DNA from 2 places in the Mariniluteicoccus flavus genome. Region 2 is predicted to be linked to the other one. Evidence: predicted binding sites of a transcription regulator. Region 2 holds the regulator's gene; the other holds the start of a gene.

Region 1 (3,404 bases), on a different contig from region 2:
ACGATCGCGCCCAACCTGTTCAGCGACGGCGGTGGCCTGCGCTGCATCCGCGGGGTCATGCGCGCCCTGTCGGAGCAGAAGGGCCGCGCGTTCGCCGACATCGAGGCCGCGCGCCAGTGGCTGCTCGACTCGCCCGACGTCGGCGGCGGTGTCGGGGTCATTGGCTTCTGCATGGGCGGCGGCTTCGCGCTCGTGCTGGCGGGTCAGGGCGGGTACGCGGCCGCCGCGCCCAACTACGGTCAACTGCCCAAGGACCTCGCGGTCCTGGAGGGTGCGTGCCCCGTCGTCGCCAGCTATGGCGGCAAGGACGCGAGCCTGAAGGGTGCTGCGGCCACGCTGGAACGGACGTTGACCGGGTTCGGCGTGGAGCACGATGTCAAGGAGTACGCGGGCGCGGGCCACTCGTTCCTCAACGATCGACAGAACGCGCCGCAGCCCATCCGGCTGCTGGCGCCGGTCATGAACATGGGGCCCCACCCCGCATCGGCGCGCGACGCGTGGGAGCGGATCGACGCGTTCTTCGGAGTGCACCTGGCTGCCGGACGCGACTGAACTCGGACGCGACCCGTTCTCGGGCGCGACCGTTCCCGCGGTGGCGCAACGTTCAGCCTGTGCCACCGCGGCCCGTTCACCTCGTCAGGCCGCGTCACCCTCCTCCGGCAACCTCGGCGCAGCCGCACGAGCGTTGTTCTCCCGAGCCTCACGCGCCCGGCGCCGCGTGCCGGCCGGGTCGAGGAGCCGGTCGATCGCGGGGTCGAAGTCGGACGTCCCATGGGGCGTCACCCACTTCTCCTGACCGCAGGGCGTGCGCCAGTGGAAGACGCCCGCGCGGATCTGCGTGAGCCGGAATCCGCCGTGGGTCTTGGCGTTGTGGCCGCCGCGGTCGAGCGGCCCGAGGTTCGGCTCGGTCGTCGGGCCCTGGGGCCATTCCTCGGTGTGGTCGAGGTCGACCCGGCCGTGGGACGAGCGCTCGGAGTGCGGGAAGACCACCACGGGGTTGCGCAGCAGCACCCGTTCCCGCATCGACGGCGGCGGTTCGTACGCCTCGCTGAGCGTCACGGCCTCGAGGTCGATCACCGGCTTCACCACGACCTTGGCGGCCGATCCGACCAACGCGTCAAGCTGGGATCGAACAAGCGGACCGAGCTTCGGTGAGTCGCCGCCGGCGCCGCGCTCGAGCAGGTCCCGCTCGATGTGGACGATCAATTCGAGGGTGGTGGCGACGGCGGTTGGGCTGACGGTTGCAGTCGGCGTGACCGTGGCCTCGTCGGCCCCGTCGCCTTCTTCGCCGCCCAGGAGCCGAGCCGCAGCTGCCGGATCGGCGAGCGCCTCCAGCGCCTTAGCGCGAAGCAGCCGCTCGTCGCCGGCCGCCCCGCCGTCCTCGAGCACTCCGGCGAGCCGCACCAGCGTCTTCTCGAGTTCGGCCGCGGGCCCGGCGTCCAGCTGGCCCCGCAGCATCATCACGCCACCCGCCTCCTTGTCGAACCCGACGAAGCGGTCCTCGAGCCGGGCCCTGCGGCGGGCCTCGGCGCCCTCGGCGTCGAGGTGGACCACCAGCGACTCGACCTGCTTCAACAGGCGGCGCGGTCCCCAGCCCGGCGCATAGGGCGCCACGCGGCGATCAACCTCCAGCGCGAGGTCGAGGCTCAGCGGCGCGGCGACGTGGGTCATGCGCCGGACGACCCACGGGGTCACATAGCCGTTCAGCAGCAGTTCCCACACCCGCGGGAATCGGTGGCGGAGGTCGAGCACCTCACCGATCAATACGCCGGCGGCCTCGGGCGAGCGTCCGAGCGCTGGGCCGACCTCATAGCGCAGCAGGTCGGACGCCTCCGGCGTGCCATCGCGGCCATAGCGCCACAGCCGCTCGCCGTGGAGCACGAGCCGCTCTCTTCCCCCTCCGGCTCGACGTCGTCGACCCACGAGAACGCATCGGCCGCCTCGGCGACCAGGACGAGCTCGTCGATCTCGGCCTTGCGCGCGCGGGCGCTGGCGGCGCGGATCGCCATGATCGTGGAGACACGGTCGGGCGGAGCGCCCCCGGGTGGTTCGTTCGGACTCATCATTACCCCTTTTCGAACTGATGATCCAATTCTAGGAGAGGGGTCCGACAATTCTTCGAGCTCCCTGAACCGCCATGATGAGCTCCAACCGAGGCCCTGCCTCAGCGCCCCAGCTCCCCCACGATCTCCTCCACCGCCGCGTCCACCGCGACCTCGTGCTTCTCGCCCGACTTGCGATCGCGCACCTCGATGACCCCATCGGCCAGCCCGCGCCCGACCACGACCGACGTCGGCATGCCCAGCACCTCGGCGTCTGCGAACTTAACGCCGGGCGAGGCCTTGCGGTCGTCGAGGAGCACGCGTACGCCGCGCTCCACCAGCGCCTGCGCGATCTCCGTCGCCTTGTCGAGCACCTCGTCGCCCTTGCCGGTCGCGAGGATCTGGACGTCGTAGGGCGCCAGCTCGCGCGGCCAGCACAGGCCCTTGTCGTCGGACGTGCCCTCGGCCACGCAGGCGACGGCGCGCGAGACGCCCACGCCGTAGGAGCCCATGGTCACCGTGACCTGCTTGCCGTTCTGGTCGAGGACCTTCAGCCCTAGCGCATCCGCGTACTTCCGGCCGAGCTGGAAGATGTGGCCCATCTCGATGCCGCGGGCGAGCGTCAGCGGACCCGAGCCGTCGGGGGCGGGGTCACCCTCGCGCACCTCCGCCACGTCGATCACGCCGTCGCCCACGAAGTCGCGGCCGCAGACCAGGTCGAACACGTGCTTGCCGTGCTCGTTGGCGCCGGTCACCCACCGGGTGCCGGGCACGACGCGCGGGTCGAGCAGATACCGTACGCGGCCCACGGCGTCGGGACCCTCGGCGTCGCCGATGCCCAGCACCGACGACCCCTGCGCGCCCGGGCCGATGTAGCCCTTGACCAGCAGCGGATAGGCCGCGAAGTCCTCGTCGGTGAACGGCTCGGCCACCGCCGGCTCGAGCGCGGCCTCGAGGCGCTTGGCGTCGACCTCCCGATCGCCAGGGAGCCCGATGGCGAGCGGCTCGCGCCGACCGTCGGGCTGGCGCACCATGAACACGACGTTCTTCAACGTGTCCGCACCCGACCACTCGCGATCACCGAACAGCGATCTGGCCACGGCCACGAGCGAGTCGATCGTCGGCGTGTCCGGCGTGTCCTCGACGTGGGCCGCCGGGGCGTCGTCGAAGGGCACGGCCTCGGGCGCAGCCACGCGTACGGCCTCCACGTTGGCCGCATAGCCCCCCGCCGAGCGGACGAACGTGTCCTCGCCGTTCTCCGCCACCGCAAGGAATTCCTCCGACTTCGAGCCGCCCATCGCGCCGGCCATGGCCTGCACGATCACGTAGTCGAAGCCGAGACGGTCGAAGATCTTGATGTAC
Region 2 (3,404 bases):
GCGTGTCGGCGGCCGCCGCCTTCGGGGCGGCCCTGGCGATCGTGACCGGCGTGGTGCTGCCGGTCCTGGGCGCCTACACCCTCACGATGTCGGCCGCAGTCATGGCGCTGGTGGCGAGCGGGGTGATCGCGGGGGCGTCGCTCTGGCGTGGCGCGACCAAGGAGACGATGGTGCTGCTCGGCATCGCGCTCGTGTTCGGGTTCCAGGCGCTGTTGGCGCTGCTGCAGTATCGCGCCAGCACCGAGTCACTCCAGCAGATCGTGTTCTGGAGCCTGGGTTCCATGACGCGGGCCACCTGGCCGGCCAATGCGATCCTGGGGGCGGCCCTGGTCATTCTGGTCCCGCTGTTCTGGGCGAACGGCTGGCGGCTGACGGCACTGCGCCTGGGCGACGCCCGCGCGGCCTCGATGGGGGTCGACGTCGGCCGCGTCCGCGTGTGGACCCTGGTCGGAGTGTCGCTTCTGGCCGCCGCAGCCGTCTCGTTCGTCGGCATCATCGGGTTCATCGGCCTGGTCGGTCCCCACATCGCCCGGGCCCTGGTGGGCGAGGACCAGCGCTTCCTGATGCCGGGCTCGATGCTCGCCGGCGCCGCCCGCCTGTCGGCCGCCCACGCCGCGAACCAGGTGATCGTGCCCGGAGTCGTGGTCCCGGTCGGCATCCTCACCGCACTGGTCGGCGTCCCGGTCTTCGTGGGCCTGGTCCTCACCCGCCCGGGACGGGGAACCCGATGAGCGGGCTGGACATCCGCGGGGTCACCGCCGCGTACGGACGGCGGAGGGTTCTCGACGGGCTGGACCTACGGCTCGATGCGGGGGTGGTCGGGCTGTTGGGGCCCAACGGCTCCGGCAAGTCGACGCTGATCAAGGTGCTGGCGCAGCGCTCGCCGAGGTCGGGGTGGAGGCGTTGGCCGACCGCTGGCTCGGCGAGCTGTCGGGGGGCCAGCGTCAACTTGTGGGCGTGGCCCAGATGTTGGTGCGGGACCCGAGCCTGATGTTGCTGGACGAACCGACGAGTGCGCTCGACCTCCACCACCAACTCGGCGTGTTGGGGGTCGTGCGCCGGCGTGTGGATCGCGGGGGTGCAACGGCCGTCGTCGCGCTGCACGACCTGAACCTCGCCGCCCGGTTCTGTGACACCGTCGTGGTCCTGGATCGAGGGATCGTGGTCGCGGTCGGCGCGCCGTCGGAGGCCCTGACCGCGGACCGGCTCCGTGCCACGTGGCGGGTCGAGGCCGATGTGTATGCGCGTGACGGCGCCACGCAGATCGCGGCCAGGGGGCCGGTGGCCTGAGGAGCCTGGCCGCGGGCTGGCTTCTGACGTCTGCGGGACGGGGTCAGACCCGGCGCAGGACCGCCACGACCTTGCCCATGATCGAGGCGTGGTTGCCGTCGATCGGGTCGTAGGCCTCGTTGTGGGGCAGCAGCCACACCTGGCTGCCGTCCTTCTTGAACGTCTTGACGGTGGCCTCGTTGTCGAGCAGCGCCGCGACGATGTCGCCGTTGTTCGCCGTCTGCTGCTGACGCACGACGACCCAGTCGCCGGAGCAGATGGCCGCGTCGATCATCGAGTCGCCGCTGACCTCGAGCAGGAAGACCGTGCCCTCGCCCACGAGCTGCTTCGGCAGGGCGAAGACGTCCTCGATGCGCTCCTCGGCGAGGATGGGACCGCCGGCCGCGATGCGGCCCACGACCGGCACGCGGACGGCGTCGGGGAACGCGTCGTTGACGCCGGTGGCGTCGAACGACGTGTCGGGGTCGGCCTGGGGGAGCAGGACCTCCAGCGCGCGGGGGCGATGGGGGTCGCGTCGCAGGAAGCCCTTCTGCTCGAGCACCTTCAGCTGGTGGGAGACCGATGACGGGGACGCCAGCCCCACCGACTCGCCCATCTCGCGGATGCTCGGCGGATAGCCCCGCGTCTCGACCGCCGACTTGATGACCTCGAGGATGCGCCGCTGGCGCGCGGTGAGCCCGTCGGCGTCGGTGGGGCCGTCGGGGAGGGCGCTGACCGACGCGCCGGCTTCGATGAGCTGGGCGGTCACGTCCTCGCGGGTCGGGCGGCCACGTCGTCGTGGGGCCTTCGCGGGGCCGGGGGGCTGGGTGGTGTCGCGATCTGCCATGCCTCAACAGTAGGGCCCACGCGAGCACCAATCAAACATCTGTTCGAGTGTGTCGCGAGGTCTGTTCCGGGCCGTGTTCGGGTCCCTCGGGGCGGTCGGGGGCTGCGCGACGCGCCGTCCCCAGAAATTGTCAGACCCCCCTGATGGACTGCTCGGGCACTGGATCGCGGTTCGAACACCTGTTCCTGAACAGGACTTGTGTACGAATCGGATCTGGGCTACAAATGAACTCATCGAACACCCGTTCGATCACTTCCCGAGGAGATTCCGATGACCGCTCTCGCCGTTGATCGCCGCCAGGCACCCATTCGCGCGCGCCGTCCCGAGCGTCGCCCCACGCCTGCGGGTCCTGCCGTCCGGATCGACCGCAGCGTGCGGCCGGGCGCCCCCACCCTGAAGGGTGTGCCGCTGGCCGCCGCCGGCCAGTCGTCCACCCACGCCTGCTCCGCCGGGCGACCCGTCGCTCGCCCCCGCGTGTCGGTGGGGGAGGCGCCCGTGGTGGTCACCCGCTTGACCGACCGCGGCCTCGCCCTGGTTCTCGCCCTCGTCACCCTGGTCGTGATGGTCTCGCTGGGTTGTGTGGGCGCCACCGCGGCCCGCGTCATGTCCGAGCCGGCGGCGGTCTCCGCGCTGCGCTGACCTCGACGAGAGTTGCCCCGGCCGTGAATCCCGCGGCCGGGGCGCTGTCGTTTCGATCGGTGATCGACGCCGTGGAGCGAGCGCGGGACACGCGACGCGCCGGGTATTGCATTGGGGCCTGACGATGCCTACGATACCTACATCTAGTAGTTACAAGGCTGTGCTTTGTCCACAACTAGTGGTTGGTATCCACACACTGTCCACATCGGCGCACACAGGGTTATCCCCAGAAACCTCCGGATCCGTCCACAGGGGGCGTGCGCCACCGCAGGGAAGGAGGCGTCGCATGCACTGTCCCTACTGTCGGCACACCGACTCGCGCGTGCTCGACTCGCGCGCGGCCGACGACGGTGCCAGCATCCGGCGCCGTCGCCAGTGCCCCGTGTGCGAGCGACGCTTCACGACGCTCGAGCAGATGCAGATCGTCATCGCGAAGCGCTCGGGGGTCCTCGAGCCCTTCAACCGCGACAAGGTGATCAGCGGAGTACGGAAGGCCTGCAAGGGCCGCCCCGTCTCCGAGGAGCAGCTCGCTCGCCTCGGCCAGAAGGTCGAGGAGACCCTCCGCGCCAGCGGCCAGCCCGAGATCCCGGCCGACGAGGTCGGCGTCGCCATCCTGGGCCCGCTCCGCGAGCTCGACCAGGTCGCCTAC

The links. Region 2 encodes LexA, which represses DNA repair genes until DNA is damaged. Its sites were predicted from a motif close to TCGAACANNTGTTCGA; they were not measured.
Region 1: ACYVAG_RS00070 (DUF222 domain-containing protein) is a predicted target of LexA. The motif match lies at 2,076-2,091, and genes of this name have one in related genera.

What each region holds. Positions count from the first base shown of each region.
Region 1 is NZ_BAAHBN010000001.1:9,691-13,094, forward strand. Features, by position in the region: gene ACYVAG_RS00065 (dienelactone hydrolase family protein) at 1-552, shown strand, start outside; gene ACYVAG_RS00070 (DUF222 domain-containing protein) at 637-1,881, opposite strand; gene ACYVAG_RS00075 (proline--tRNA ligase) at 2,165-3,404, opposite strand, start outside.
Region 2 is NZ_BAAHBN010000012.1:65,630-69,033, forward strand. Features, by position in the region: gene ACYVAG_RS15450 (FecCD family ABC transporter permease) at 1-731, shown strand, start outside; partial or broken gene ACYVAG_RS15455 (ABC transporter ATP-binding protein) at 728-1,290, shown strand; gene lexA (transcriptional repressor LexA) at 1,334-2,116, opposite strand; gene ACYVAG_RS15465 (hypothetical protein) at 2,387-2,755, shown strand; gene nrdR (transcriptional regulator NrdR) at 3,042-3,404, shown strand, end outside.